Regions from separate parts of the Nocardioides sp. Arc9.136 genome, predicted to be linked through region 1. Evidence: predicted binding sites of a transcription regulator. Region 1 holds the regulator's gene; each other region holds the start of a gene.
The links. The regulator LexA, encoded in region 1, represses DNA repair genes until DNA is damaged. The targets are predictions, from matches to a motif close to TCGAACANNTGTTCGA.
Positions count from the first base shown of each region.

Region 2: OSR43_RS13000 (HNH endonuclease signature motif containing protein) is a predicted target of LexA. The motif match lies at 7,117-7,132, and genes of this name have one in related genera.
Region 3: OSR43_RS08070 (DUF6504 family protein) is a predicted target of LexA. The motif match lies at 5,512-5,527, and genes of this name have one in related genera.

Region 1 is NZ_CP113431.1:826,893-836,546, reverse strand. It holds gene OSR43_RS03970 (vitamin B12-dependent ribonucleotide reductase) at 1-683, opposite strand, end outside; gene nrdR (transcriptional regulator NrdR) at 864-1,343, opposite strand; gene OSR43_RS03960 (hypothetical protein) at 1,633-2,418, opposite strand; gene OSR43_RS03955 (mismatch-specific DNA-glycosylase) at 2,439-2,981, opposite strand; gene OSR43_RS03950 (NupC/NupG family nucleoside CNT transporter) at 3,059-4,336, shown strand; gene OSR43_RS03945 (ATP-binding protein) at 4,361-5,386, opposite strand; gene OSR43_RS03940 (hypothetical protein) at 5,522-5,869, shown strand; gene OSR43_RS03935 (LysM peptidoglycan-binding domain-containing protein) at 6,176-6,532, opposite strand; gene OSR43_RS03930 (SDR family oxidoreductase) at 6,744-7,523, opposite strand; gene lexA (transcriptional repressor LexA) at 7,666-8,388, shown strand; gene OSR43_RS03920 (phosphatase PAP2 family protein) at 8,548-9,372, shown strand; gene OSR43_RS03915 (MXAN_6640 family putative metalloprotease) at 9,448-9,654, shown strand, end outside.
Region 2 is NZ_CP113431.1:2,679,010-2,688,663, forward strand. It holds gene OSR43_RS12970 (thymidylate synthase) at 1-72, opposite strand, end outside; gene OSR43_RS12975 (PhzF family phenazine biosynthesis protein) at 100-924, opposite strand; gene OSR43_RS12980 (hypothetical protein) at 947-2,434, opposite strand; gene OSR43_RS12985 (hypothetical protein) at 2,458-2,715, opposite strand; gene gcvT (glycine cleavage system aminomethyltransferase GcvT) at 2,715-3,827, opposite strand; gene OSR43_RS12995 (leucyl aminopeptidase) at 3,867-5,378, shown strand; gene OSR43_RS13000 (HNH endonuclease signature motif containing protein) at 5,796-7,103, opposite strand; gene OSR43_RS13005 (hypothetical protein) at 7,488-7,811, opposite strand; gene lpdA (dihydrolipoyl dehydrogenase) at 7,966-9,345, shown strand; gene sucB (2-oxoglutarate dehydrogenase, E2 component, dihydrolipoamide succinyltransferase) at 9,377-9,654, shown strand, end outside.
Region 3 is NZ_CP113431.1:1,653,761-1,663,414, forward strand. It holds gene OSR43_RS08030 (barstar family protein) at 1-5, shown strand, start outside; gene OSR43_RS08035 (polyprenyl synthetase family protein) at 36-1,103, opposite strand; gene metF (methylenetetrahydrofolate reductase [NAD(P)H]) at 1,168-2,058, shown strand; gene OSR43_RS08045 (NAD(P)/FAD-dependent oxidoreductase) at 2,065-3,363, opposite strand; gene OSR43_RS08050 (DUF4126 domain-containing protein) at 3,381-3,968, opposite strand; gene OSR43_RS08055 (ArsC/Spx/MgsR family protein) at 3,970-4,329, opposite strand; gene OSR43_RS08060 (YbaK/EbsC family protein) at 4,338-4,811, opposite strand; gene OSR43_RS08065 (hypothetical protein) at 4,900-5,349, shown strand; gene OSR43_RS08070 (DUF6504 family protein) at 5,633-5,950, shown strand; gene OSR43_RS08075 (SAV_6107 family HEPN domain-containing protein) at 5,958-6,407, shown strand; gene OSR43_RS08080 (methyltransferase domain-containing protein) at 6,435-7,196, shown strand; gene dinB (DNA polymerase IV) at 7,233-8,507, shown strand; gene OSR43_RS08090 (DUF3040 domain-containing protein) at 8,597-9,055, shown strand; gene OSR43_RS08095 (DUF3488 and transglutaminase-like domain-containing protein) at 9,292-9,654, opposite strand, start outside.

The DNA.
Region 1 (9,654 bases):
GTGGCGCCACCGGACTTGATGGTGCCCGCGGAGGCGTCGGCACCGCGCATGAAGGAGACGGGGCCCGAGGCGGTGCCGCCGGAGGAGAGCAGCTCCTTGGAGGAGCGGATGCGGGAGAGGTTCAGGCCGGCGCCGGAGCCGCCCTTGAAGATGAAGCCCTCCTCCTTGTACCAGTTCAGGATCGAGTCCATCGAGTCGTCGACGGAGAGGATGAAGCAGGCGGAGACCTGCTGCGGCGACGGGGTGCCGACGTTGAACCAGACGGGGCTGTTGAACGAGAAGTACTGGTGGACCAGGAGCCAGGTGAGCTCGTGCTCGAAGACCTCGGCGTCGCCCTCGGTGGCGAAGTAGCCGTGCTCGCGGCCGGCCTTGGTGTAGGTCTTGACGACCCGGTCGACGAGCTGCTTGAGGCTCGTCTCGCGGGCGTCGGTGCCGACGGCGCCGCGGAAGTACTTGGTGGTGACGATGGTCGAGGCGTTGACCGACCAGAAGTCCGGGAACTCCACGCCGCGCTGCTCGAAGACGGCCGCGCCGGTCTTCCAGTTCGTCTGGACGACGTCGCGACGCTCCCAGGTGATCTCGTCGTAGGGGTGCACGCCGGCGGTGCTGAACACCCGCTCGATCGTGAGGCGCTTGCCTGCCGCTGCGCCGCTGGTGGCTGCGCCGCTCACCGTCTCCGTCATGCCGTCTCCCTTGTCCCGTGCTGCTTCGTGTCGGCTGTGTGCTGAGTAGGTGCTGAGTCGGGCTCAGCGGTCCGTCGGTGGCTCCACGTCCATGGTGGCGGGCGCCACCGACAGTCCTGCGGGGGAAGGATTGGTGCGCCCGGCACGCAGCTTCCCCACTACGTGCCGGGCGGTCTGTGGTCAGCCCGTGGGCTGGGGCTCGTGGTCGACCGCGGGGCGGTCGGCGCGGAGCTTGGCGATCTCGTCCTCGAAGTCGTCGGCGCTCTCGAAGGCGCGGTAGACGCTCGCGAACCGCAGGTAGGCGACCTCGTCGAGCTCGCGGAGCGGGCCGAGGATGGCCAGGCCGACCTCGTGCGCCGGGATCTCCGCGGCCCCGGCGAGCCGGAGGGCGTCCTCGACCGCCTGGCCGAGGCAGGCGAGCTGGTCCTCGGTGACCGGGCGGCCCTTGCAGGCCTTCCGGACGCCGGCGACGGCCTTCTCGCGGGTGAACGGCTCGGTGGCGCCGCTGCGCTTGAGCACGGTCAGCTGCATCTGCTCGACGGTGGTGAACCGCTTCGAGCACGACGAGCAGGTACGGCGCCGGCGGATCGAGCCGCCGTCGTCGGCGACCCGGGAGTCGAGGACCCGGGTGTCGGTGCCACGGCAGTACGGGCAGTGCATGCGGGTCCTCCTTCCGGGCGCGCCTCGGACACCCTGCGAGGGGTGTGCCGGCCTGTGGATCGTCTGGGGATATCCGGCCCGTCCCTGTGTAGAACAACGGGCCTTCTGTGGGGCTTCCACCCTGGTGCTGTGCACTAGATGTGGATAACTACATCCGTGTAAGTACTAGATGTGGTGGAACCGTACGCCGGGGTGGAGCGGGGCGCAACCTGATCGGCGTGTCTCGCCGGAAGTCCGTGGGGACCGGTCCGGACCACTCCGCGTACCCGCAGGTCAGACGGCTGCACGGTCACCCGGCGACAGGCGCGGTCGCTTCCGCGGCGGCGTGCTCGGTGGCGTCGTACCGGAGCCGGAGGGTGCGCCCGCCGGTGCGCTCGGCCACCACCTCGAGGGTGTTTGGCAGGGAGGCCCGCTTGCCCGTGGTCAGGTCGCGGGCCACGACGCTCCCCCGGCGACACGGCACGGCGCTCCCCCCGAAGCCGTAGCCGCCGTCCTCGTCGCTCGCCTCCACCGCCAGGCTCCACCTGGTCCCGGGGCGGCAGTGGACGTGCGCCCGCGTGAGCCGCCTCCGCGGCCCCGGCGTGGCGACGACGACGCCGGTGCGGCGGTCGCCGACCACGACGAGGTCGTCGGCCTCGGAGTACGCCACCGAGCAGGCGCCGCCGCTCGGCGCCCCGAGGTCGAGCACGCCACCGATGCCGGAGCCGTCCACCTCGAAGGTCGTCTCGAACCCGTGCCGGCGGGCCCGCACCGACACGCGCGTGTCGTTCGTGTCGTCGACGCCCACCTCGAGCAGGTGCTCACCGCGCCAGCGCCCGTTCGCGATCCCGCGCGCCCGGACCGTCACCGTGGTGGTCTCCGGCCCGACGTCCTGGCGCAGGACGACCCGACCGTGCCGGACGCAGTCGCCGCGGACGGTGACGGTGCGCTCAGTCACGGTGCGCTCGGTGGCGGTGCGCTCGGTGGCGGCGGGGGACGTCGGGTCACCGGGCGCGGCGGTCGCCGCGGGGGCGGCGGTGGCGGTGGTGCCGGCGAGCAGGAGGGCGAGGGCGGCGAGGCGGGCGGAGCGGCTCATAGGTCCATCCTGCGCCCCGCTCAGCCCGGCGACGAGCCGTCCGACGAGCCACCCGGGACGCCGCAGATCATCGCCAGGTCGCGCCACCACGAGAGCCGGTTGGGGCGGCCGTCGTAGTCGCGGCGCTGGTTGGCGCCCGACGGCCCCGGGAGCACGAACACCTGGGCCGGACCGACGTACCAGTCCTGGACGCCGAGGTGCGGGCGACCGCGACGGCCCAGCGCCTTCGAGGCCTCGTGGGCGGCGCCCTTGCCGGTGATTGCCAGCCACTCCGGCTCCCACTGCTCCACCTGCTCGACGAGCCGGTCGATCTCCACCCAGCGCGGGTCCCAGTGCCCGACGAGGTCGGTGAGGCCGAGCGCGGTGCCGGCGACCGGCTCGGCGAGGAGGCGGTCCTCGTGCGGGGCGAGCTCGCGCGGGGTGAAGCCGGCCAGGTGGAGCGACTGCCAGAAGCTGTTGCCCGGGCCCTCGTAGTAGTGGTCGCGGTGCTTGGTGCTGGCCGCACCGGCCAGGCCGCAGAAGACCGCGACCGGCTCGGGCGCCACGATCGGCGGGAGGACCATCACCACGCGCGGCCGGTGACCAGGCCGTCGACCGGGCACACGTTCCGAGCAGGTCCCCCGCGGGCACCGGCGTCGACATGGACGCTCTGCGCGGGCTGCTCGGCCTGGTCGTGCTGGTGCTGGTGGCCGTGGCCTTCTCCAAGCACCGGCGCGGGATCTCCTGGCGCACGGTCGGGGTCGCCCTGGCCCTCCAGGTCGCCTTCGCAGCACTGGTGCTGCGGTGGGGGCCCGGCGAGCGGGCGCTGGACTGGCTCTCGGACCGGGTGGCCGCGCTCATCGGGTACGCCGAGGAGGGCACGGCCTTCGTCTTCGGCCCGCTGACCGAGGTCGGCGAGGAGGGCGAGACGGTCTTCGCGCTGTCGGTGCTGCCGGTGATCGTGTTCCTCGGCGCGCTGGTCGGGTTGCTGTACTACCTGCGGGTCGTGCAGTGGGCGACGTACGTCGTCGGCGGCGCGCTGTCCTGGCTGCTGCGGGTGAGCAAGGTGGAGTCGCTGTACGCCGGCACGGTGGTCTTCCTCGGCCAGAGCGAGGCGCCGCTGATGATCGCGCCGTACCTCCGCTCGCTGCGCAAGGGCCAGCTCTTCACCGTGATGGCCGCCGGGTTCGCCGCGGCGGCCGGCTCGACGCTCGTGGGCTACTCCCTGCTCGGCGCGCCGCTGGAGTACCTCCTGGCCGCGACCGTGATGAACGCTCCCGCCGCCCTGCTGATGGCCAAGATCATGTGGCCCGACAGCACGCCGGACGAGCCGTTCGAGGCCGCCCGCGCGGGGGACGACCGGGAGGTTCCCGACCTCGACGAGCTCGACGTGCGCAGCGTGCGCGACACCGAGTCCCGCAACGCCATCGACGCCCTCGGCCGCGGCGCGATCGCCGGCGGCCGGATCGCGGTGACGGTGGGCGCGCTGCTGATCGCCTTCATCGCCCTGATCGCGCTGGCCAACGGCATCCTGGGCGCGGTCGGCGGTTGGTTCGGCGCCGAAGGGCTGACCTTCGAGAAGATCCTCGGCTGGGCGCTCGCGCCGCTGGCCTGGCTGCTGGGCGTGCCGTGGTCGGAGGCGGTCGACGCGGGCTCGTGGATCGGTCAGAAGACCGTGCTCAACGAGTTCGTGGCGTACGCCGACTTCGGCCCGCAGGTCGACTCGCTCTCGCCGGTGACCGTCGCGGTGGTGACCTTCGCGCTGGCCGGCTTCGCCAACATCTCCTCGATCGCCATCCAGATCGGCACCATCGGCTCGCTCGCGCCCGAGCGCCGCTCGGCCGTCGCGGAGCTGGGCCTGCGGGCACTCCTGGCCGGCAGCCTCGCCAACCTGTCCAACGCCGCCATCGCGGGCGTGGTCATCGGCATCGGGACCTAGCGGCCCGACGCGGCGCGAACGGCCTCAGCCGGCGGCGACCGCGTCGGTGCGGGCGTAGGTGCCGAGCTCGAGGGTGAACCAGACGGTGGTGCCGGTGACGTCGCGCTCGGATCCCCACCGCTGGGAGAGGGCGTCGACCAGCTGCAGGCCGCGGCCGTAGACGCGCAGCGGGTCGAGGTCCTCGGAGGGGTGCGGCTCGCCGCCGACGGCGGGCTTGCCGAGGCCGCCGAGGTCGCGGACGGTCACCGTCAGCACGCCGTCGTCCAGCACGACCCGCAGCTCCGATGCCGTGCCCGCGTGGACGACCGCGTTGGTCACCAGCTCCGAGAGGCACAGCTGCGCGTCGTCGACCGGCTCGTCGTCGACGCCCCAGGCGCGTAGGTGCTCGCGGAGGAACCGCCGCGCGGCGCCCGTCGCCCGCGGGTCGCCCTCGAGCAGCACGCTGGTGGTCAGCGCGCCCTCCGGGATCGCCGGCTCCTCGGGCACCGCGTCGGAGCCCTGGCGCCCGGAGACCAGCCGGACCCGGCGTACGGCGTCCGAGGCGCGGCGGGCCAGCTCGGTGAGCGCGGCGACCCGCGCGGCGTCGAGCGCCTCGGCGTCGGAGAACCAGACCAGCAGGCCACCGATCGGCGAGCCGGTCCCCGGCAGCGGCACGGCCGCCAGCGCCCGCACCTCGCGCTCGCGCTGGGCCTCCAGCAGTGCGACGTACCGACCGGTGAAGTCCTCGAGCCGCCCGTGCACCGCCTCACCGGTCCGCACGACGGTGGTCAGCGGTACGTCGTCGTAGGCGTCGATGTGGCACCAGCGCAGGTCCGCGGGGTCGGCTGCCGCCGCGCTGTCGACGAAGCGCAGCCGGCGACCACCGCCCTCGCTCAGCGCCAGGGCGGCGCGCTGCACCCCGTCGTGGGCCCCGACCCGGGCCAGGACCGACCGGGCGACGTCGTCGACGTCGTGGGCCTGCGGGAGCGCTCCGTCCGGGTGGTACGACTGCGGAGTCGACGCACCGGGAGCTCCACCCGGCGCCGACGACGTCCCCACTTCGCCCTGCACGAGGCACAGCGTAAAGCCTCCGAGCCGATCCGGCTCGGCACGATCACCGCGTCGCGCCCGACGGGCCGGAACCGGGGGCCGACGACCTGCGGGTCGACTGCACCCGGCCGCCACCGATCAGCGATGATGTGCCACGTGGCGACGGGCAAGCGGGCGGGCGCACGGCGGGGCGACAAGCGCCGTGCCGGTTTCTCCCCGCGCCTGGCCCTCCTCGCCCTCGGCATCACCCTCCTGGTGGTCGCCTGGGGCTACCTGGTCTACGCCGCGATCGACTTCGGCGCGACCGCGCGTGGCGGCGAGTCCGGCGCGTGGGCCTTCCTCGCCCTGGCCTCGGTCGGTGCCGTCGCCTGCCTGTTCGTCGGACTGATGCTCGTCGCCCGACTGCTCCGCGAGCTCGGCATCACCTCTCCCCCGGCCTCCCGCGAGCCGCGGTCGGAGCAGCAGCAGCCCGCCGCTCCCGGCGGGCGGCGCGCCGCTCGCTGACCCGCTCGCCGAGCCGCTCCCGGGACGGGTCGAGCCTGCTCGATCTTGTTGAGTGGGCGTCGTCGAGCGGTCCCGGCGGGCGACATTTCATCGGCCGGCCGCTGAACCTGTCGGTTGGCCGATGAAGTTTCAGCGGCCATCCGGGAGCTTCATCGGCTGGCCGCTGAAACTTCCGCGGCCGCGCCGGCGAGCGCGTCCGGAGACGCCGCAGGGGCGGGGCCGCGAACGGCCCCGCCCCTGTCTTCCCCGGATCGCCAGCCGGGGTCGAAGCGGCTGGCGACGTCTGTGTCGGTGCTGGCGAGTGCCTTACTGCACCGGGACGATGAGGCGCTGGCCCGCGGCGAGCACCGCGGAGTCGAGGGCGTTCAGCCGCTCGATGTGGGTCATCATCTCGCGCACCTCGCCGTCCTCGGCGAGGTCGGCGGCGATCCCCCACAGGGTCTGGCCGGTGCCGACCATCACCACGCGGGTCGGCTCGGGGGTGCCGGCCTCGTCGGTGGCCACCGAGCCTGCCGCGATGGCCAGGCCGAGGCCGAGCACGATCGCGAGCGCCAGGAGGAACACCACGAGCCGGCCCCGGCGGGTGAGCCGCACCTGGCCGGAGCGGCGGGTGCTGCCGGTCGTGCGCGGCAGGGCGGTGGGGGTGGCGGTGATGGTGCTCATGGGGACCTCCTGGGGAAGTGGCGGTCAGCCTCGGGTCGTGTCGATCTCGGTCTGAGCAGATGTCTAACCGCGGCCACCGACAGTGGCTGGCCCGGTTGACGATCGAGCAGACGTTCGATCGAACATGTGTACGACCGTAGAGCACGTGTTCGAACAGTTCAAGGACCTGGGCGAACAAATGTTCGAAGGAACCGACCCGCCTCCCCGGCGACTACCGCAGCCGGCGCCTGCCCTGGGCCGCGAAGACCGCGAGCGCCGGCCCGGACACCGAGGGGGCGAGCTGGCCGACGCGCATCGCGGCACCACGCCACCCGGGGAGGGTCCGCAGGACCCGGCGGGACCCGACCAGGTCGACGGCCGCCTGCGCGGTCTCCGCCACGCCCAGCATCCGGCCTCCCGAGGCGACGAGCTGCTTGCCCATCCCGTCCTCGCGCATCGCGGCGACCATGTCGGTGGCCACGCCGTCGGGGCACAGGGCGTGCACCCGCACACCCCGCGGCGCCTCGAGGGCGACCGAGGAGGCGAGCGAGACGACCGCGGCCTTGGTCGCGGCGTACAGGGAGAGGCCGGGGACGGGACCCAGGCCCGAGAGGGACGCGGTGAGGACCAGGTCGCCGCCGCGCGGGCCGAACGCGGCGAGCGCCGCGCGGGTGCTCCAGACGGCGCCGAGCAGGTTGACCTCGACGAGGCGGCGGACCTGCTCGTCGGTCAGGTCCGCGAGCTTCCCGTCGTCACCCACGCCGGCGTTGGCGAACCACGCCACGAGCGCGCCGTGCCGCGCGGCCGCCTCGGCAGCGGCGGTGTGCGAGGCGGCGTCGCGGACGTCCTGGCCGAGGCCCTCGGCGGCGCCGATCTCGGCCGCGGTGCGCGCCGCGCCCTCGGCGTCGATGTCGGTGACCACGACGCGGTGCCCGCGCGCGACCATGAGCTCGGCGATACCGCGGCCGATGCCGCGGGCCGCTCCGGTGACGACACAGCTGGTGGGTTCCATGCACGCATCCAAGCAGCGGCCCGGGCCGGGCGCCCACCGCGCGACACACCTTCGAACAGGTGTTTGAACACGGCCCGCGGAGGCTCTACCGTGCTGCCAGCAGCACCCCTCGTCCTCGCGCATCCCGGAAGGCACTCCACCCATGGCGAAGAACCCCGGTCCCAAGGTCTCCGAGCTGCCCGACGGCGCACCCGACGTGACCGGCCTGACCCCTCGTCAGACCCGGATCCTCGCCCACATCCGCGACAGCATCGAGGGCCGCGGCTACCCGCCGAGCATGCGCGAGATCGGCGACGCGGTGGGCCTGACCAGCTCCTCGAGCGTGGCCCACCAGCTCAAGGTCCTCGAGGAGAAGGGCTTCCTCAAGCGCGACCCGCACCGCCCGCGGGCGCTCGAGGTGTTCCTGCCCGAGGTGATGGCGGCACGGCGCGCGATGTCCAGCGGTGAGGAGGCCTCGGTCGACGAGACGGGCGTGGGCGACGTGCTGCCCGAGGCGCAGTACGTCCCGATGGTCGGCCGGATCGCGGCCGGCGGCCCGATCCTCGCCGAGGAGCGCGTCGAGGACGTCTTCCCGCTGCCCAAGCAGCTGGTCGGCGACGGCCAGCTGTTCCTGCTCGAGGTCGCCGGCGACTCGATGGTCGACGCCGCGATCTGCAACGGCGACTACGTCGTCATCCGGCAGCAGCCGACGGCGAACAACGGCGAGATCGTGGCCGCGATGATCGACGGCGAGGCGACGGTGAAGACCTTCCAGCGCAAGGACGGCCAGGTGTGGCTGCTGCCGCACAACGCGGCGTACGACCCCATCGACGGCACGCACGCGACCATCCTGGGCAAGGTCACCGCGGTCCTGCGGCGCGTCTGAGCGCACCGCCGGTCCCGGGCCCTACCGGACCGCGGCGCGGCTGATCGGGGAGAAAGGGCCCGGTCGGGTGGCGCCTCACCCCCAAGAATGGGCAAACGGGGGGCGACTCGGGGGTAAGCCGGATGCTTCTCGGGGGTGGGATACGGCAATGTTGGAGCCGTGAGTCTCCCCAGCAGCACCACGAGGCACCCGCGCCTGCGGCGTGGCGTGGCCGAGCTGGCGCTCATCCTGACCCTCTACGTCGTCTACAGCGGGTCCCGGCTGTTCGCCGACGACGCCCTGGGCCCCGCGCTCACCCGGGCACGCGAGCTGCTCGACGTGGAGCGGCTCATCGGCCTGCACTGGGAGGCCTCCCTCAACCAGTTCTTCGTCGACACGCGGGTCCTCGGCCTGCTCTCCAGCTACTGGTACGCCACCGCCCACTACGTGGTCACCGCGATCGCGCTGGTGTGGCTCTACCGCCTCGGCGAGCGGCGCTACGTGCCGGCCCGGCGCGCACTGGTGGCGGCCACCCTGATCGGCCTGGCGCTCTACCTCCTGCTGCCGACCGCTCCCCCACGCTTCGTCGACGGGTACGTCGACGTCCTGTCCCTGCACGCGGCCGACGGCTGGTGGGGGTCCGAGGCATCGGCGCCCAAGGGCCTGGGCGGGCTGACGAACCAGCTCGCGGCCTTCCCCTCCCTGCACGCCGGCTGGGCGCTGTGGGTGGCGGTGGTCGTCCAGCAGCACGCCCGCCGCCACTGGGTCCGCGGCCTGGGCTGGGCCCACGCCCTCATCACCGCGGTCGTCATCGTCGGCACCGGCAACCACTGGGTCCTCGACGCCCTCGCCGGGTGGCTGGTGATCGGCCTGGGGTTCCTGGTCTCGGCACGGCTGGGCCGGCTCGTGGAGCGCCGGCGTGAGCGACCGGACCCCGCGCCGGCCGCCCCGGAGAAGATGGTCCCGACGGGCCATGCGGAGCAGCACGAACCTGCGGTTGGCTGAGCGCTGACCTCGGGACCTCCGGGGAGCGCCCCGGTCGGTGACCCCCGGGCACCGCCGAGCATCCCCGGAGAACTCATGCGTCGCGCACGTCCCCTGGCCGCCCTCGCCCTCGTCCTCGCGACCGGGCTGTCCACGCTCACGGGGGTCACCACCGCCACCGCTGAGGCCCCGGACGGGCGCCCGGACGCCGAGCGCGCGGGGGCGCAGGACTCCTCCGCCCTCCTCGCCCCGGGCACCGTCACCGCCGCGCGCAGCCTCGCCGCCGCGCGGTCCGCCCTGGCC
Region 2 (9,654 bases), 1.9 Mb from region 1:
GGTGCCGGTGCGGTCACCCTTCTCGACGCCGTCGTCGAGGACCCGGCGGAGGAGGTCGAGGTACTGCTGCACGGGGGCGAGCCTAGACCGCCGCGGCGCTCACAGGTCGATCGTCCCGAGGACGGTGGTCCGCGTGGCGCCGCCGACGCGGACGACGTCGCCGTCGCGGGCCACGTGCACCCGGCCCCGGCGCCCGACGGCGGTCCCCTGCGCCGCGACGTACGACGCGGGGAGGGTCGTGCCGGCGAGCCACTGGCCGAGCCCGGCGTTGAGGCTGCCCGTGACCGGGTCCTCCGGGACGCCGTACTGCGGGCAGAAGGCGCGGACCTCGACGGCGACCGGCCCGTCGGCGTACGTCCCCGCGACGCCGATCTTGAGCTCGCCGAAGGCGGCGAAGTCCGGTCGCAGGTCGAGCACCGCCGCGGCGTCGCGCAGGAGCACGCCGACCCAGCCGGGGCCGTTGTCGATCCACGCCGCGTCCACGAGGTCCTCGCGGTCCAGCCGCAGCGCGGTGGCGATCGCGTCGAGGTCGGCGGCGTCCACCGGCCCCGAGCGGAGCAGCGGGGGCGCCTCGAAGGCCAGCACCTCCTCGCGGCGCAGGCGCACCAGTCCCGCCCCGCACTCCTGGACCAGCTCCGCGCCGGCCGGCGCTCCCCCGGCCTCCAGCCAGGCGTGCGCGCTGCCGAGGGTCGGGTGGCCGGCGAAGGGCAGCTCCCGGCCCGGCGTGAAGATCCGCAGCCGGTAGTCGGCCGCCGGGTCCGTCGGGCGGAGGAGGAACGTCGTCTCCGAGAGGTTCGTCCAGCGGGCCAGCGCGGCCATCTGCTCGTCGCTGAGGCCGTCGGCGTCGTGGACCACCGCGACGGGGTTGCCGAGCAGCGGCTCGGTGGAGAACACGTCGACCTGGCGGAACACACGGCTGCTCACGGCGCCGACCCTAGGCCGATCCTCAGGACGTCGCGAGCAGGGGCGCGCTGCCGACCCCGTAGGGGCCACCGTCGAGGGTGGCGTCGACCCGGCAGGCCCCGCGCCCCGGCCCGGGCACCCGGCAGGTCACCAGCTCGACGGCCTCCGGTGACCGCCTCAGGAGGTGGGTGAGGGTGCGGCCGGACGCACCGAAGGCGGACGCCAGCACGACCGCGTCCCCGGTGTCCCCGGCGTCCCCCGCGAGGCCGGTGGCCAGCACGCGACCGGTGGCCGCGTCGCGCAGGCGCAGCGCCGAGGCCGGCCCGCCGACGGTCGTCGGCGCGGTGAGGACGTGGCGACCGTCGGGCGAGACCTGGCCGGCGCGCCCGCGCACGGTGAAGCCGACGCTGAAGAACGGCTGCTGCATGCGCAGCCGGCGGCCGTCGAGCCGGGTCAGCACCGTCCCGGCGGCGCGGTCGAGGAGGACCGGTGGCTGCTCGATCGCCGAGACCGCGCTGCCGCCGAGCCACCGGACGTCCCCGAAGGAGGAGGTGAGCAGCACCGCGCCGCCGTCCACCGCGACCACCCGGCCGGAGTCGGCGTCGAAGATGTCCAGCGTGTGCCGGCCGACGTCGCGCCCGGCCGCCAGGTCGTGGAGGACGACGTCGTGCTCCGGCTCCACCCAGGCGACCAGCGCCGCCCCCGGCTCGACGGCGAGCCCGCTGCCCGGCACCTGGCGCCCGAGGACGGTCCGGCCGCCGTCGGACCGCACGTGCACGACGCGGTGGTCCTCGTCGGTCACCACCGCGCCGTCCGGGACCTCCACCAGGTCGATGACGCCCGGGAGCTCCACGGACGTCCGCGGCAGGTGCAGCACGCCGTCGGCCCACCACGCGAGCGGTGCCGGGTTCGCCTCCCTCCGCACCGTCACGGCCGGGAGCCGCTCCTCCCGGTCCGGGTCGGGCGGGTCGCCCCGGACCACACCGAGGACGTACGTCGCGGCGACGAGGAGCGCGAGGACGGCCGCCCCGGCGGCCAGCCACCGGCCGGTCCGCGGCGGGCGAAGCCGCGTGGGGAGCGAGTCCGCCGGTGGCGGGCCACCGACGAGCAGGTCGGCGGCGGCACGCCGTACCTCCTCCTCCAGGGCGGGGTCCGCCGGCACGGCACCGGTCCCGACGAGCGCGCTCACCACGGTCTGCTCGCGCTCGGCGCCGGGCAGCGCGCCCAGGCGCCGACCCACGCGATCGAGGTCCTCGGACGCGGCGGTCTCGACGGCGGGTGCCTCGACGGCGGCCGCCGCGTCGGGCTGGTGCCGCCGCGCGTCGGCCCAGGTGGCGAGCAGCACCTCGACGACCTCGGCGTCGAGGTCGGCGGCCGTGCGCAGCGCCCGCCAGTCCCGACGGGCGCGTCCCAGGGCGACCGCAGCGACCTGCTCGGCCACCGGCCGGGGCGCGCCCAGCAGCAGGACGACCCGGACGAGCGTGGTCCAGCGCGCAGCGAGGTAGTCCGGGAAGTCGTCGGCCGCGCGCATCGGTCCTCCCGGTCGCCCCGGTGCTAGGGGTGCAGGGACATCGGGCCGTAGACCCGGCGGTCGAGCTCGAAGAGGGTGACCGCGTCGACGCCGTGGGCGGCCAGCTCGGCGAAGACCTCACCGACCCACGACTCCGCGTCGGACTGGTTGGTGAAGCGCTCGGCCCCGAGCTCCCCGGCCACGCTGACCTCCTCGCCCGCGGCGTTCTCGAGCCGCCAGAACCAGGGCCGCTCGGTCGGCGGCGGGGTGCGGAACGTGGTGGGCTGCTCGGGGAGGTTCATCAGCTGCTCCGGACGTTGGTGCGCACGAACGGCGGCTTGGTGAGCTGGAAGATCTCGCGGCGGCCGCGGACGTCGACGCCCACCTCGGCCTCGGGGTCGACGAACGACGGCAGGAGCGCCATCCCGATCCCGGTGCGCAGCGTCGGGGAGAAGGTGCCCGAGGTGACCTCGCCGAGCAGCACGTCGCGGGTCAAGGAGACGCTCATGTGCGGGCGCGGGATGCCCCGGCCGGTGGCGACCAGCCCGCGCAGCACCCGCTTGGGCCCGGCCTCGCGCTCGGCGAGCAGCACGTCGCGACCCCAGAACGCCGGCTTCGACCAGCCGACGGCCCAGCCCAGGCGCGCCTCGTTGGGGGTGACGTCGAGGGAGATGTCCTGGCCGTGCAGCGGGTAGCCCATCTCGGTGCGCAGGGTGTCGCGCGACCCGAGGCCGCAGGCGAGCATGCCGTGCGGCTCGCCGGCGGCCAGGAGCGCGTCCCACAGGGCGACGGCGACACCCGCGGGGGCGATCAGCTCGTAGCCGCGCTCGCCGGTGTAGCCGGTGCGGCAGACCACGACCTCGGCGTCGGCGAACGGCGCCACCACGAACGACATGTAGTCGTGGCCGGCCGGCAGGCCCACCCCGGCGAGCACCTCGTCGGAGAGTGGCCCCTGCACGGCCAGCACGGCGTGGTCGCGGTGCTGGTCCTCGACGGTCACGCCGTCCGTCGCCTCCGCGGCGAGCCGGCGGACCACCTCGGCGGTGTTCGCGGCGTTCGGGACGAGCAGGACGTGCTCGTCGTCGTGGAGGTAGACGATCAGGTCGTCGACGATCCCGCCGGTCGCGTCGTCGCAGCACAGCGTGTACTGCGCCTGGCCCGGCGCGATCCGGCCGAGGTCGTTGGTCAGGGTGGCGTTCACGTACGCCGCGGCGCCCGGCCCGGAGACGAGCGCCTTGCCGAGGTGGCTGACGTCGAAGACGCCGACCGCCTCGCGCACGGCGGTGTGCTCCTTGACCGTGCCGGCGGCGTACTCCAGGGGCATCGACCAGCCGCCGAACTCGGCCATCTTGGCGCCGAGGGCGACGTGACGGTCGTGGATCGGTGACCGCAGCAGGGTGGGGTCCTCAGCCATGCCCGGAACCTACCGCAGCGTCTGTCTATCCTTCCTCGGGTGACGTCGTACACGCTCCGGAACGCCAGCCCTGCCAAGACCAAGACCGACGCGGTGGTGGTCGGTGTCCTCCAGGGCGGGGACGGGCCCGAGCTCGCCGACGGCGGCGCCGACGTCGCCAAGGCCTACGGCCGCAAGCTGCGGCCGCTGCTGTCCACGCTCGGTGTCACCGGCAAGGCCGGCGAGGTCGTCAAGGTGCCGACCGGCGACGCCGTCGCGAGCCCGCTGCTGGTGCTGGTCGGCCTGGGCAAGGACACGACGCCCGCCGGCGTGCGCCGTGCCGCCGGCGCCGCCGCCCGCGCGGTCACCAACGCCGCCTCGATCGCGCTCGCGCTCCCGGCCGGGACGCCCGAGCTCGTGCGTGCCGTGGTCGAGGGCCACCAGCTGGGCGGCTACTCCTTCACGGCGTACAAGAAGGACGCCAAGGACCCCCACGACTCCGCGCCCGCCGAGGTCGTCGTGCTGACCGCCGCCGCGCGGCGCAAGGAGGCCACGTCCGCCCTCGAGGAGGCGCAGGTCGTGGCGGCCGCCGTCGCCGCCACCCGCGACTGGGTCAACACGCCTCCCGGCGACCTGCGCCCGCCGGCGTTCGCCGACGCGGTGGTCGCCGCCACCAAGGCCGCGACCAAGGGCCGGGGCACCCCCAAGATCGGGATCACCGTCCACGACGAGGCGTCGCTCGCCGAGCTCGGCTGCGGCGGCCTCCTGGGCGTCGGCGCCGGCTCGGACGCGCCGCCGCGCCTGGTCGAGCTGACCTACTCCCCCCGCGGCGCCAAGCACCACCTCGGGCTCGTGGGCAAGGGCATCACGTTCGACTCCGGCGGCCTGTCGATCAAGCCGGCCCAGGGCATGCACGAGATGAAGTCCGACATGGCCGGTGCCGCCGCCGTCGTCCAGGCCACCCTCGCGATCGCCGCGCTCGGCCTGCCGATCCGCGTCAGCACGTTCGTGCCGATGGCCGAGAACATGGTATCCGGCGGCGCGACCCGCCCCGGCGACGTGCTGCGGATCTACGGCGGCACGACCGTCGAGGTGCTCAACACCGACGCCGAGGGGCGCCTGGTGCTCGCCGACGCGATCGTCCGGGCCACCGAGCAGCAGCCCGACACCATCCTCGACGTCGCCACGCTCACCGGCCACATGGTCGTCGCCCTCGGGGACAAGGTCGCCGGCGTGATGGGCAGCGAGACCGTCGTCCAGGACGTGCTCGACGCGGCGGTCGTCGCCGGCGAGGAGTTCTGGCCGATGCCGATCCCCGAGCACATGCGCGAGCGGATCACCTCCAGCAAGATCGCCGACCTCGCCCAGCACGACTGGATCCGCTGGGGCGGTGGGCTGTACGCCGCCGCGTTCCTCCGCGAGTTCACCGCGGGCCTCCCCTGGGCCCACCTCGACATCGCCGGCCCCGCCTTCGCCTCCGGCGGGCCCTCGGGCCACGTCACCTCCGGCGGCACCGGCGTCGCCGTGGCCACGCTGGTCGACTACGCCCGGGCGGTCGCTGCGAAGGGCTGACCTGGCCGGGCGGGCTCGATCCTGCAGCGCCTCGGCGGGCGAGTCGGTGCCGGTCCGCCGCAGGTAGTCGACCTGGGAACGACTCGAGACCCCGGTCGACGTACACCCGACCGGGCCTCGTCTCGACCCCCATCCGCGCCACGAACGCAGGCCACAGGCCCTCCGGCACCAGGTCGGGCTCGGACGTGAGCGTCACCTCGGTCCCGATCCCGGCCGCACGGACGTCGTCCGCCGCGTCCTCGGCGTCCGCGACCCGCTCGTACGACCTGGCCCGCTCATGGGTGCGACCGTCTGCAGCGATCCACCTGACCACCCAGGCGTACGTGGTGCGCTCGTCCGGCATGGGTCCATCGTGCCCGTGACGACGTGCCTGTGCCCCGCCGGTTGGTTGCTCCGGCGGGGCGTGGGGCGGGGTGGCTACTGGTCGGGCGGGTCGGTGGTCTCGTGGGTGCCGTGGGTGCCGTGGGTGCCTCGGTGGTCGACCCGGTAGGTCATCCCTGTGGGGCTGCGCCAGAGGTAGGTCCCTGGTTGGGGTGTGTGTTGGTGCCAGCCGGTGTGGGTCTTGGCGCGGTGGTGGCGCCTGCACAGGGGTGCGATGTTCTCGGTGGCGGTGGGCCCGCCCTTGTTGTGGGGGATGACGTGGTCGTCGTCGACCTTGCTGGTGGTGTGGGCGGGGCGGGTGCACCAGGGGAAGACGCAGTGGTGGTCTCGCAGCCTCGTCTGGACGCTGAGGCGGTCGGGGACCTCGTAGGCCTCGACGTGGATGCGTTCGTTCAGGTCGATGACGGGCTTGATGGTGATGTGTGCGCCGTCGCGGGCGGCGCGGGTGCACCACTCGGCGAGCTGGGTGGTGAGCACGAACCCCCTCGTGGCCTCGACCCGGGTGATGCCGTCGAGTTCACCATCTGCCTTCTGGTGGACGTGGACGACGAGGGGTGTGGGGTCGGTGTCGAACTGCAGCTGGAGCTGGCGCCGGGCCATGTCGCCGGCGGCCATCGCCCGCCGTGCGCCTTCGGCTTCGGTTGAGCCGAGCTGGGCGAGGCGGGCGGCGCCCTTGGTGATCGCGTCGTCGAGGTCGAGGGCGTCGGCGAGGTCGAGGGTGCCCCAGATGTCGACGTGGCCGTCGTAGGAGACCTGTCGGGTCTGGATGGTGAAGTGGCGGGCTTCGGTGCGTTCGTACCGGACCCGTTCGGCTTCCTCGGGGTCGAACCGGACCAGTGCTTCGTCGAGGAGCCGGTCGAGCGCGGCGGGGCCGATGGTGGCAGCGACGGGGGCGACGTGGGTGTCCACGAACCCCGCACCGGCCTTCGGGAGGTGCAGGGTGCGCCGGGCGATGGACCGCGCTTTCCACGCGGGGAGGGCGAGGTTGGTGACCTTCGCCCACACCCGCGGGAGGCGGTAGCGCAGCTCGAGGGCCTCGGCGAGGTAGGCGCGGCCGGCGTCCTCGGACTTCCCGAGCGCGGCGGCGAACTCGATGACGGCGAACTCGCTCACCAACGGTGCACCGTCCCCGGCGAGGCCGATGGCTTTGTCGCCGAACCCCTTCAGCGTCGACCACGCCGAGGCGGTGCCGACTGATTCGGCGGGGTGCATGACGCACCACTGGACCGCGGCTTGGAGGAGTTCGGCTTCGGCGGCGTTCGCGGCGCGTTGGCTGGCCCGGGCGAGGCGCAGCACGTCGGCTGGGGTGTCCAGCGGGTGCTCGAGGGTCGCGGTGAGGGCCATGGCCTCATTCTACTCGCACGTGTGTTCGAATGAAAGGTCCATGTGCAGGGGTTGTGGACGACCACCGCGACCCCCGACCCGTCGAGTTCCCGCGGGCCGAAGGTCGGCTGGCGGGGGTCTCGACGACGCTCGCCGGGGCTCGCTGCTCGACCAGCAGTGCGCCGGCGACGGCGCGGGACCCACGGCGTACTCCGTCCTCTAGTTGCCTCCACCGCGACCACCCACGACCCGCAGGCCGCAGGTCGGCTGCCAGGGGTCTCGACGACGCTCGCCGGGGCTCGCTGCTCGACCAGCAGTGCGCGGGTCTCGACGACGCTCGCCAGGGCTCGCTGCTCGACGAGCAGTGCAGTCTCGACGACGCTCGCTGCTCGACCGGCGACGGACCTACAGGCCCTGCTGCTTGCGGCGGCGGTTGTAGTCGCGCATGCGCTGCGGGACGCCGACGACGGCGGCGTCGTAGGAGGGGACGCGGTGGTCGTTGCAGAAGCGGTGGGCCCACTCGACCGAGGGCACGCGACGACGGGTCCACTCACCGTCGTGGGCGACGAGCAGGAGGGTCACGTCGCTGACGGCGGTGCGGGGCTCGACGAACCCCTCGACACCGCGTCGTTCCTGGACCCAGGTGCGCAGGTGCTGCTCGTCCACCTTGTCCGACGCGCGCACCCGCGTCGAACCGGTGCGCGCCGCGTCGCCCGCGGGCTTGCTCATCCGCGGGCCGCGTCGGAATCGGTCGGTCCATGCCATGGCACCAGTCTGCCGGGAGCCACGCGACCCGGTGTGGACACGCCCGGGAAGGGTGCAAAGATGGTCGGGCGCTCCTCTGCGATCCAGAGGGGCCGAGGCCGACAAGGGAAGGACCACGGTGGCCGACGCCGACTACGACGTACTCATCCTCGGTGCGGGTTCCGGCGGCTACGCGTGCGCCCTCCGCGCCGCCCAGCTCGGGCTCACCGTCGGTCTCGTCGAGAAGGGCAAGGTCGGCGGCACCTGCCTCCACGTCGGCTGCATCCCCACCAAGGCGCTGCTGCACGCCGCCGAGGTCGCCGACAGCGCGCGGGACTCCGAGCAGTTCGGCGTCCGCGCGACGCTCGAGGGCATCGACATGGCCGGCGTGAACTCCTACAAGGACGGGGTCGTCAGCCGGCTCTTCAAGGGCCTCACCGGCCTGGTCAAGAGCCGCGGCATCACCGTCATCGAGGGCGAGGGTCGCCTGACCGGCCCCAAGCAGGTCACCGTCGACGGTCGCACCTACTCCGGTCGCAGCGTCGTGCTGGCCTCCGGGTCCCACTCGCGCAGCCTCCCCGGCCTCGAGGTCGACGGCGAGCGCGTCCTGACCTCCGAGCACGCCCTGCGCCTGGACCGCGTCCCCCGCAGCGTCGTCGTGCTCGGCGGCGGGGTGATCGGCTGCGAGTTCGCCAGCGTGTGGCGCAGCTTCGGCGCCGAGGTCACCATCGTCGAGGCCCTCCCCCGGCTGGTCGCGGCCGAGGACGAGGCCAGCTCCAAGGCGCTCGAGCGGGCGTTCCGGAAGCGCGGCATCGTCTTCCGCACCGGCACCCGGTTCGAGTCGGTCGAGCGCACCGACGACGGCGTCGCCGTGACCGTCGAGGGCGGCGACCGGATCGAGGCCGAGCTGATGCTCGTCGCCGTCGGCCGCGGCCCCGTCACCGACGGCCTGGGGTACGACGAGCAGGGCATCGCCCTGGACCGCGGCTTCGTGGTCATCGACGAGCGCTGCCGCACGAACGTCGAGGGCGTGTACGCCGTGGGCGACATCGTCCCCGGCCTGCAGCTGGCCCACCGGGGCTTCCAGCAGGGCATCTTCGTCGCCGAGGACATCGCCGGGCTCGACCCGCGGCCCGTCGACGAGACCGCGATCCCCCGCGTCACCTACTCCCACCCCGAGCTGGCCTCCGTCGGGCTCGACGAGCGCACGGCCGCGGAGAAGTACGGCGCCGACGGCATCGAGACCGTGACCTACGACCTCGGTGGCAACGGCAAGAGCCAGATCCTCAAGACCCAGGGGTTCGTCAAGCTCGTCCGCCGCACCGACGGACCCGTCGTCGGCATCCACCTGGTCGGCGACCGCGTCGGCGAGCTCGTCGGCGAGGCTCAGCTCATCTACGGCTGGGAGGGGTACCCGGAGGACGTCGCTCCGCTCGTCCACGCCCACCCCACGCAGAACGAGGCGCTGGGCGAGGCCCACCTCGCCCTCGCCGGCAAGCCCCTGCACGCGCACTCCTGACCACCGCAACCACCGAAGAGCGAAGGAACTCATGGCCACCGAAGTCAACCTCCCGGCCCTCGGGGAATCCGTCACCGAAGGCACCGTCACCCGCTGGCTGAAGGCCGTGGGTGACTCGGTCGCCGTCGACGAGCCGCTGCTCGAGGTCTCGACCGACAAGGTCGACACCGAGATCCCCTCCCCCGTCGCGGGCACCCTGCTCGAGATCAAGGCGCAGGAGGACGACACCGTCGAGGTCGGTGCCGTGCTCGCGGTCATCGGTGACGAGGGTGAGTCCGCCGGCGACGCGTCCGGCTCCGCCGAGCCCGA
Region 3 (9,654 bases), 830 kb from region 1:
ACTGAGCGCCGAGCGGCGACGGCACCCCGGAGGAGTCAGACGGTGCGCTGGGTCGCGGCGGCGGCCAGGGCCCGGAGGGCCTCGCGGGCCGCGGGGTCGGCCGTGGCCCGGTCCAGGGCGGCGACCGCGAGGTCGGAGAGCTGCTCGATGACCGCCTCGACCTGGGCGCGGGCGCCCGAGGCGTCGATGATCCCCCGCAGGCGGTCCACGTCGGCCTCGGACAGCGCCGTGCCGAGCGAGCGGTCGAGCAGCGCTGCGTCCGCGGGCGGCGCGGCGTCCAGGGCGAGCGCGACCAGCACCGTCCGCTTGCCCTCGACGAGGTCGTCGCCGGCCGGCTTGCCGGTGGTCGCCGGGTCGCCGAAGACGCCGAGCAGGTCGTCGCGCAGCTGGAAGGCCTCGCCGAGGGGCAGGCCGAACGCCGAGAGCGCGTCCAGCGCGGCCGCGTCGGCGCCGGCGAGCGCGGCGCCGATGTGGAGCGGGCGCTCGATGGAGTACTTCGCGGACTTGTAGCGCAGCACGGTCATCGCGGTGCCGACGTCCGCGCGGCCGCGCGCCTGGACGGAGACGTCGAGGAACTGGCCGGCCACCACCTCCGAGCGGCACAGGTCGAAGACCTCCAGCGCCGGGGCGACCTGCGCGAGCGGCAGCCCGCAGCGGCGCAGCAGCTCGTCGGCCCAGCTCAGCAGCATGTCGCCGAGCAGGATCGCGGCGGCCGCGCCGTACTGCTCGGGGTCACCGGTCCAGCCGGCCGCCCGGTGCTCGGCCTCCAGCTGCCGGTGGGTCGCGGGCCGGCCGCGGCGGGTGTCGGAGGCGTCCATCAGGTCGTCGTGGACCAGCGCGCTGGCGTGCAGCAGCTCCAGGGCGGCGCAGGCGCGGACCAGGGCGTCCTCGTCGGCCGCGGGGGCGATCGCGAGGTGGCCCCACCAGCAGAACGACGCGCGGAACCGCTTGCCGCCGCGGACCGTGGTGCGCGCCTCGGTGATCAGCCGCTCGGCGTCGGGACCCAGCGGCGCCAGCCGGGCCGCCTGCTGGTCCAGGAAGGAGTCGAGCGCCTGCTGCACCCGGTCGCCGAAGGTGCTGGGGTCCCCACCGGTGGCCGTCACGCCGATGAGACTAGAGGGTGGACGGATGCTGACCGGGGGCGGCGCCGACCGTACGCTTCGGGCCATGGTGACCGGACCTGGGCGTTCCCTCGCGGAGATGATCCGCGAGGGCGGCAAGTCGTTCTCGTTCGAGTTCTTCCCGCCCAAGGACGAGGCCGGCGAGCAGCAGCTCTGGGACGCGATCCGCGCCCTCGAGCCCTACCGGCCGACCTTCGTGTCGGTGACTTACGGCGCGGGCGGCTCGACGCGGGACTCCACCGTGCGGGTGACCGGACGGATCGCCCGGGAGACCTCGATGATCCCGATGGCGCACCTGACCTGCGTCGGCCACACGCGCGGTGAGCTCGAGGCGATCCTCGACGCCTACCACGAGGCGGGCGTGCAGCACGTCATGGCACTGCGCGGCGACCCCTCGGACGGGCCGCGATCGCCCTGGACCCCCACCGACGGCGGTCTGACCTACGCCACCGAGCTGGTCGAGCTCGCCCGGTCCCGGGGCGACTTCCGGGTGGGCGTGGCGGCGTTCCCGGAGGGCCACCCCACCGCCGAGTCGCTGGACCACGACGCCGACGTGCTGGTCGCGAAGGCGCGGGCGGGCGCGGAGTTCGCGGTCACGCAGATGTTCTTCCGGGCCCGCGACTACTTCGGCCTCGTCGAGCGCGTCCGCGACCGGGGCGTCGACATGCCGATCCTCCCGGGCATCATGCCGATCCTGAACCTCGCCGCGATCCGCCGGCAGGGCGAGCTGATCGGCGCCGACGTGCCGGCGGAGGTCGTCGCGCGGATCTCGGCCCACGACGGAGACGCCGCCGCGGTGCGCGCCGAGGGCATCACCGTGGCCGCCGAGCTCTGCGAGGAGCTGCTCGCCGGCGGCGCGCCGGGGCTGCACTTCTACACGCTCAACCGCTCCCGGGCGACGCTGGAGATCTTCGACCGGCTCAACGTCTCGGCCTGACCCGGGTCAGGCCGGCCCGACCGCCTGCGCGACCAGGGCGGCCGAGAGGCCGACGTACGGCAGCCCGGCGCCCGGCGTCGCGTGCGCACCGGCGGCGAAGACCCCCGCGACGGGCGTCGTGGGACCGAGCCGCTGCCGCACCGTCGCTCGCCCCTGCCACAGCACGCCCAGGGGCGAGCCGTTCCAGGCGTCGACCAGGTCCCGCGGGCTGCGGTCGACCCGGGTGACCATCCCGGCGCGGACGTCGAGGCCCTGCCGGGCGAGCGCGCGCAGCATGTCCTCGGCGAGCCGGCCGCGCCCGTGCACCGTCCAGGCCGAGGCGCCGTCCGGGGCCCGGCCGCCGGTGCGCACGACCAGCAGCGGGTCGCCGTGGAGCACGACCTCGTGCGGCAGGTGGGGCACCTCGCCCTCCAGCCCGAGGTGGGCGACCACCGGGGGGATGGCCGGCATGGTGCGCTCGACGTGCCGGGCGAGGGTCGGCAGCAGGCGGGGGTCGACCGCCACCACCACGACGTCGGCGTCGACCTGGTCGCCGCCCAGGTCGACGGCCACGACCCGGCCCTCGCGCACGACGAGGTCACGGGCGGTGGTCCCGGTCCGCACGGTGACGCCGCGGGTGCCGAGGCGGTCCGCGAGCGCGTCGGCCAGCCGGGCCATGCCGCCCTCGACCGTCCACGCGCCGAAGCGCTGCTCGACGTACGCCGTCACGCCGGCCCAGGCCGGGACGTTGCGCAGGTCGTGGCCCTCGGCGACGGCCGGGTGCCCGGCGACCAGGGCGAGCCGCTCGTCGCGGAAGACCTTGCGGAGCCGGCGGTGCAGGGTCTCCCGGCTGCCCAGCAGGGCGGCGAGCGGGCGGGAGGGGGCGGCCGCCTCCCACGGGACCTCGAGGTACTCGCGGCGGAGCGTCTCCCACGTGTCGGTGTACGACGCGACGTGGTCCACCCAGCGCCGGCCCAGCCCGGGGCCGAGCTCGTCGAAGGCGGCGACCTGCGCCGCACGGGTGGCCGGGACCGTCACGCGGGTGCCGTCGGCGAACCGGTGCTCACGGACCACGTCGAGCGGCACCAGGTCCAGCTCCCGCTCGACCGGCCGCCCGCTCTTGCGGAACAGGTCGCGCACCACCGCGGGCAGCGTGGTCCAGGTCGGCCCGGCGTCCCACGCGAACCCGTCGGCCTCCACCCGGCCGAGCGCGCCGCCCAGCGTGGGGGAGCGCTCGAGCAGCGTCACGTCGTGACCGAGCTTGGCGAGACGCACGGAGGACGCCAGACCGGCGTACCCGCCTCCCACGACCACCACGCGTGCCACGGGTCGACCCTAGGGCGCTACGCCGACACCCCGGCGGGCCGGCCCCGCCAGCGGCGCCAGCCGCGCCGGACCAGCCGCGCCAACAGGTAGAGCGCGACCAGGCCGCCGGCCAGCAGCACCGCGGCGACACCGGCGGCCGCGCGCGGGTGCTCGATCGCGAACCAGACGACCCCCAGCACGGCGACGTCCTCGGTGATGCTCGCGAGGACGTTGCTGACCGGCTCGGGCGAGGTGTTGATCGCCAGCCGGCCACCGGCCTTGGCCAGGTGGGAGAGCAGGGCCGTGCCGCCGCCGACGGTGCCCAGCACCGCCTGGTCCAGCGTGCGCGCGTCGCCCGCGAGGAGCACGCCGACGACGGCGCCGACCGTCGGGCGGATCGCCGTCGAGACCGCGTCCCAGGTGGAGTCGACGTAGGGGATCTTGTCGGCGACGAACTCCATCGCGTAGAGGAACGCCGCGACCACCAGCACGTCCCAGCGGCCGAGCGCGTCGGGGACCTGCTCCAGCCCGCCGACGCGGTCCGCGACGCCGAGGACCAGGACGACGAGGTAGGCGTTGACGCCGCTCGCCCACCCGCTGGAGAACGCGAGCGCCAGCGACTCCACCTCAGCCCCGCTCGATCACACGGCCCAGCGACCCGGGGTCGCGGCCCACGACGGTGGTGCCGTCCGAGGCGGTGAGGATCGGCCGCTGGATCGCGCGCGGGTGGGCGGCGAGCGCCCGGAGCCAGGCGTCACGGCTCGCGGGCTCGCGCGGCAGGTCGATCCCGGCCTCCCGGGTCTCCTTCGGCCGGGCGACGTCCCACGGCTCCAGCCCCAGCCGGTCCACCACCGCACGCAGCTCCTCGGGCGTCGGCGGGTCGTCGAGGTAGCGGCGCACGGTGTAGTCGACGCCGGCCGCGTCCAGCTCGGCGACGGCGGTGCGGCACTTCGTGCACGCGGGGTTCAGCCAGATCTCGATGCCCATCGCGCTCCTCACTCCACGTCGATCTCGGTCGCGCCGGTCAGCGCCTGCAGCTCGTCGTACGTCGTCGAGAACACCGCGGCGGGGTGGCCCGCCGCCGCCCAGACCACGGGGTGCCGGCGCAGCCAGCGGTCCTGGTAGGTCGGCACCGGCGCGGGGTGGCCGATGGGGGAGACACCACCGATCACCTGGCCGGTGGCGGCGCGGACCAGCTCCGCGCTCGCGCGCCGCAGACGCGGCACGCCGACGGTCGCGGCCACCTTGGCGGTGTCGACCCGGTGCGCCCCCGAGGTCAGCACGAGCACGGGCTCGCCCTCGGCCTCGAACACCAGGCTGTTGGCGATGGCACCGACCTCGCAGCCGAGCGCCTCGGCGGCCAGTGCCGCGGTGTGGACGGAGTCGGGCAGAATGACGACGTCGCCCGTGCCCCCGCGGCGTGCGTGCTCCTCGCGGAAGCGTGTGATCGAGGGGTGCTCGGTCGTCATGGCGCGACCCTAGGGCACCAGCACCGGTCCGCGCCCGGCCCGCACGGCCAGCCCGTCCGCACGCGCCCGTCCCGCCCGAGGAGCCCGCATGACAGCCCAGCCCACGTCGGTCCGTCGCGCGGTGCAGCTGCTCCTCGTGCTGCTCGGCCTGGCCGTCCTGGTGGCGGTGCTCACCGTCGTGCTGCGCGACGACCTCCTCGACTCCTGGTCCGCGGGCCACCCGGTCGACGCCGACATCGAGCAGCCCGCCTTCGTCCCGGTCGCGGTGGTGCTCCTCATCGTGTTCGTGGGTCTGGTCGCCACCCTGGTGCCGTTCCTGCGCGGCGGCGCCAACTGGGCCCGCCACTCCCTCGCGCTGGTCGTGCTGATGGCCGCGATCGCGACCCTGGCCGGGCTGCGCACCGAGCCGCCGCTGCCCTTCGTGCTCGCCGCGGTGGTCTCCCTCGTGGTCGACGCGGCACTGCTGTACCTCCTCTGGAGCCCCGAGACCTCGCGCTTCGTGCGCGGGAGCCGCGCGCCCGCCGACACGCACGTCTGACCCGCCGCGCGGGAAGCCCTCCCGGCAGCTCGCTCGAGCCCGGCCGCAGCCCGGCCGCAGCCCGGCCGCAGCCCGGCCGGAGCCCGGCCGGAGCCGGCACGGCCCCGGCCCCACCGGCGGGTCTTGACGACCTGTCGGTGGTGAGGTGTACCTTCGTCGTGTTCGAACATCTGTTCGAACGACCGGCGGGGGCGACCTCGACCCCCGTCCCCGCCGGGTCGCGATGTCCGGGGTCGTGGGGTCGACGGAGCCGGGCGCGAGCCCGAGGAGCGAGGCGAGAGTGGTGCGGTACGACGACCCCGTCGAGGTGCGGACCGGGGAGGGCGGGCTCGACGGCCCGCCGGGGGAGGCGCAGGCGGCGCGGGGCGGTCCCGCGCAGTTCCTCTGGCGCGGCCGGCTGTGGAAGGTGCGCGAGGTGCTGGAGCGGCGGAGCCAGGAGCTCCCGCGCCGCGAGCTGTGGCGGGTCGCCGCCGGCCGCGGACGGCTCGACCAGGCGGCCGGGGCGGACGACCTCGCCGGCGGCGGGGTCTTCGAGCTGGCCCACGACCTGCGAGCGGGCCGGTGGCAGCTCGTCGCCGCCGGCGCCCGTGCGGGGGAGTGAGGCTGTCGTGCCGTCCCCCCTGGAGCAGCCCAACCCCTACGCCCTGCCGGCGACCACCCACGCCTACCTGGCCCGGTCCGCGGAGTCGCTGAGCGAGGCGATCGCCGCGACCGAGGTCACCGAGCGCTACGCCCACGCCCACGTCGCCGCGCTCCGCGCAGCCGCCGCCCTGCTGGCGGCCCGCGCCCGGCCGGCGCCGGCCCGGCGGCGCCCCCAGAAGAACGCCTGGGTGCTGCTGACCGAGGTCGCTCCCGAGCTGGAAGAGTGGGCGCGGTTCTTCGCGGCCGGTGCCGCGAAGCGGGCGGCGGCCGAGGCCGGCTCGCGCCGCGCCGTGACCGAGCGGGAGGCCGACGACCTCGTGCGCGACTCCGACCGGTTCCTCGCCGTGGTCGAGCAGGCGCTCGGGCTGGTGCCGCACGCGCCGGTCCAGGTGCACGTCGTGCGCCGGGTGGGGTGAGCACCCGGTGGCCCTAGGCTGGGCGCCATGCCCGTCACCGAGCGTCCCGGCGACCGACCCAGCGAGCGGGACCGCCCCAGCGAGCGGCGCGGAGCCGCGCGCACGGCGGTCGTCTGGTCGGCGTTGCGCCCGGTGCTCGGCAGCGGCCCGCTCGACGTGCTGGACATCGGCGGCGGCACCGGCGGCTTCGCCGTCCGCGTCGCCGAGCAGGGCCACCGGGTCACGGTGGTCGACCCCAGTCCCGACGCCCTGGCCTCGCTCGGCCGACGTGCCCGCGAGCTCGGGGTGGAGGTGGCGGCCCAGCAGGGCGACCTCTCGACCCTGGTCGACGTCACCGGCGCCGACGCCGCCGACGTCGTGCTCTGCCACGGTGTCCTCGAGGTCGTCGAGGACCCCGCGGCCGCGCTGCGGAGCCTGCGTGCCGTGCTGCGGCGCGGGGGCACGCTCAGCCTGCTCGTCGCCCAGCGGCACGCCGCGGTCGTGGCGCGGGCGATGGCCGGCCACTTCCAGCAGGCCCTGGCCATGCTCGACGAGGGCGCGACGACCGGCGCCCCGGCCAGCCGGTCCGGGAGCCGGTTCACCCGCGACGAGGTCGGTGCCCTGCTCGAGGACGCCGGCTTCGAGGTGGCCTCGGTCCACGGCGTCCGCGTCTTCGCCGACCTCGTGCCCGGCTCGTTGCTGGACCTCGAGCCCGGCGCCGCGGGCGCGCTCGTCGACCTCGAGCAGGCCGTCGCGGCCCGCCCGGAGTACCTCCCGCTCGCCACACAGCTGCACCTGCTCGCTCGCTGACGGCCGCCGGCCGGCTCCCGCGCGGGCCGGAGCGCGGTGAGCGGGACGGTGGGCGGACCCGCCGGCGGCGGCGCCGCCGGGGACGACCGGTCGTGGGACTGCCCGATCCTCCACGTCGACATGGACGCGTTCTTCGCCTCGGTGGCGCTCCGGGACCGGCCCGACCTCCAGGACGTCCCGGCCGCGGTCGGTGGCGGCCACCGCGGCGTGGTCCTCTCGGCCAACTACGCCGCCCGCGCCTACGGCGTGCGCGGCGGGATGCCGGGGGTGCGTGCACGGCGCCTCTGCCCGCAACTGGTGTCGGTGCCCGGCGACCACGCGGCGTTCTCGTCGGTCTCCACGGCACTGCGCGAGATCTTCCGGCGGGTCACGCCGCTGGTGGAGATGGCCTCGCTCGACGAGGCGTTCCTCGACGTGCGCGGGTCGACGCGGCTGCTCGGCTCGCCGCGGACGATCGCGGAGCTGGTCCGGGCGACGGTGCAGGAGGAGCAGCGCATCACCTGCTCCGCCGGCGTCGCCCCGACGGTCTCGGTGGCCAAGCTGGCCAGCCGCCGGGCCAAGCCCGACGGTGTGGTCGTGGTGCCGCCGGAGGAGGTCGTCGACTTCCTGCACGGCCTCGACGTCGGTGAGCTCTACGGCGTGGGCGACAGCACCGCCCGCAAGCTCCGGCGGATCGGCCTCACCACGGTCCGCCAGCTCGCCCACGCACCCTTCGAGGAGGTACGTGGCGCCGTCGGGACGGCGGCCGCTCGCCAGCTGCAGGTGCTCGCTTGGGGTCGCGACCGCTCGCAGCTCCACGAGCGGCGCGGCCCCCAGGAGCCGGACCGCTCGATGGGCGCCCAGCGGACGTTCGCCCGGGACCTGACCGCCCGTGCGGACGTCCTGCGCGAGGTGCTCGCCCTGGCGGAGAGGGTCACGCGGCGGCTGCGCGCCGGCGGGGTGGCCGGACGCACGGTGGTGCTCACCGTCCGCTACACCGACTTCACCACCCTCACCCGGTCCAAGGCGCTGCCGGAGCCGACCGACGTCACCCAGGAGGTGTACGTCGCGGCCGTCGCGCTGCACGACGCGCTGCGCCAGGGTCGCTCCGGTGGCCGGGCCGGAGCGGCGCTGCGCCTGGTCGGGGTGCGGGTCGAGGGTCTCGTGCCGAGCACGCGGGTCCAGCGCCAGCGCGTGCTCGGGGAGCGCGAGCACGGGTGGTCCGACGTCGACCGGGCGGCCGACCGGGCGGGCGCCCGGTTCGGCAGCGGAGCGGTGCGCCCGGCCACCCTGCTGCCGGGCGCGGACCGGGCGAGGCGAGCAAAATCCTGAGGCGCCTACCGTGTTGCGGACGGCCTGCCTAGACTTGCTCCACGGCCCACGCAGGGACGTATTCGGCTCGTGAGACCAGTGGAGGACCGGTGCCACTCTCGGAAGAGGAGCTGCGACTGCTCGAGCAGATGGAGCGCGCACTCTCGGAGGAGGATCCGAAGTTCGCCTCCACACTGCGCGGGACGTCGCTGCGACGCTCGGCGCGACGTCGCGCGATCCTCGCCGGGGCCGGCTTCGTGGTCGGGGTCGCCGTCCTGATGACCGGTGCGGTCAGCCAGGTCGCGCTCGTCGGGGTCGTCGGGTTCGTCATCATGCTCGGCTCCGCGACCGTCGCCCTCACCGCGATGCGCGGACAGGCCGCAGCAGCGGCCGCCGCCCCCACGGACCCGCGGCAGGCGGCCCACCCCTCGCGCGGCTTCACCGTCATCGACGGCGGCCGCAAGGGACGCTCCGGTCGCACCCGCCGCTCGCGCCGCACGTCCGGCTCCTTCATGGAGCGCATGGAGCAGCGGTGGCGCCACCGTCGGGAGCAGAACGGCGGCTTCTGAGCCGCACGCTCCCCGGGTCATTGACCCGGTGAGCAGGACCTCCGGGCGACCGGGTGGGCCGGACCCTGTGCGTCCCCGGCGCCCGCGTCCGGTGCCGCGGCTGCAGCGGCTGCCTTCCGCGCGACCCGTGCGCCGCCCACGTCGCGTCGGCGGGAGCGACGTCGGGCCCCCGCCCCCGTCCCGGTCGCCCGTCCCGGTCGCCCGCACCGGGTCCCGGGCCGTCGCCCGAGCGCCGCTCAGCTGGTGACGTGGTCGACCACGGCGCCGTACCGCGCGCCGCCCGCACCGGCGCCGGGGGAGCCGGTCGCCGGGGTGCTCCGCACGAGCACCGACCGGGGGAACCAGGTGGCGAGGCGACGCGCCCGTCGCGGTGCCCCGTCGCGCAGCGCCTCGGTCACGGTCTCGACCTCGGCGCGGAGCGCACCGGTCGCGTCCGCGCCGCGCGGGGAGTAGCGCAGCACCTCCAGCGCAGCCACCATCCGGTCGAGGGCACGGACGGCGTCCGGGGCGAGAGAGGGTCCTCGGGGCGGGGGCTCCGCGGTGTGCTCACCGGCCGGGGCACCGAGGTGCTGGGCCACCCAGTCGCCGGTCTGCCGAGG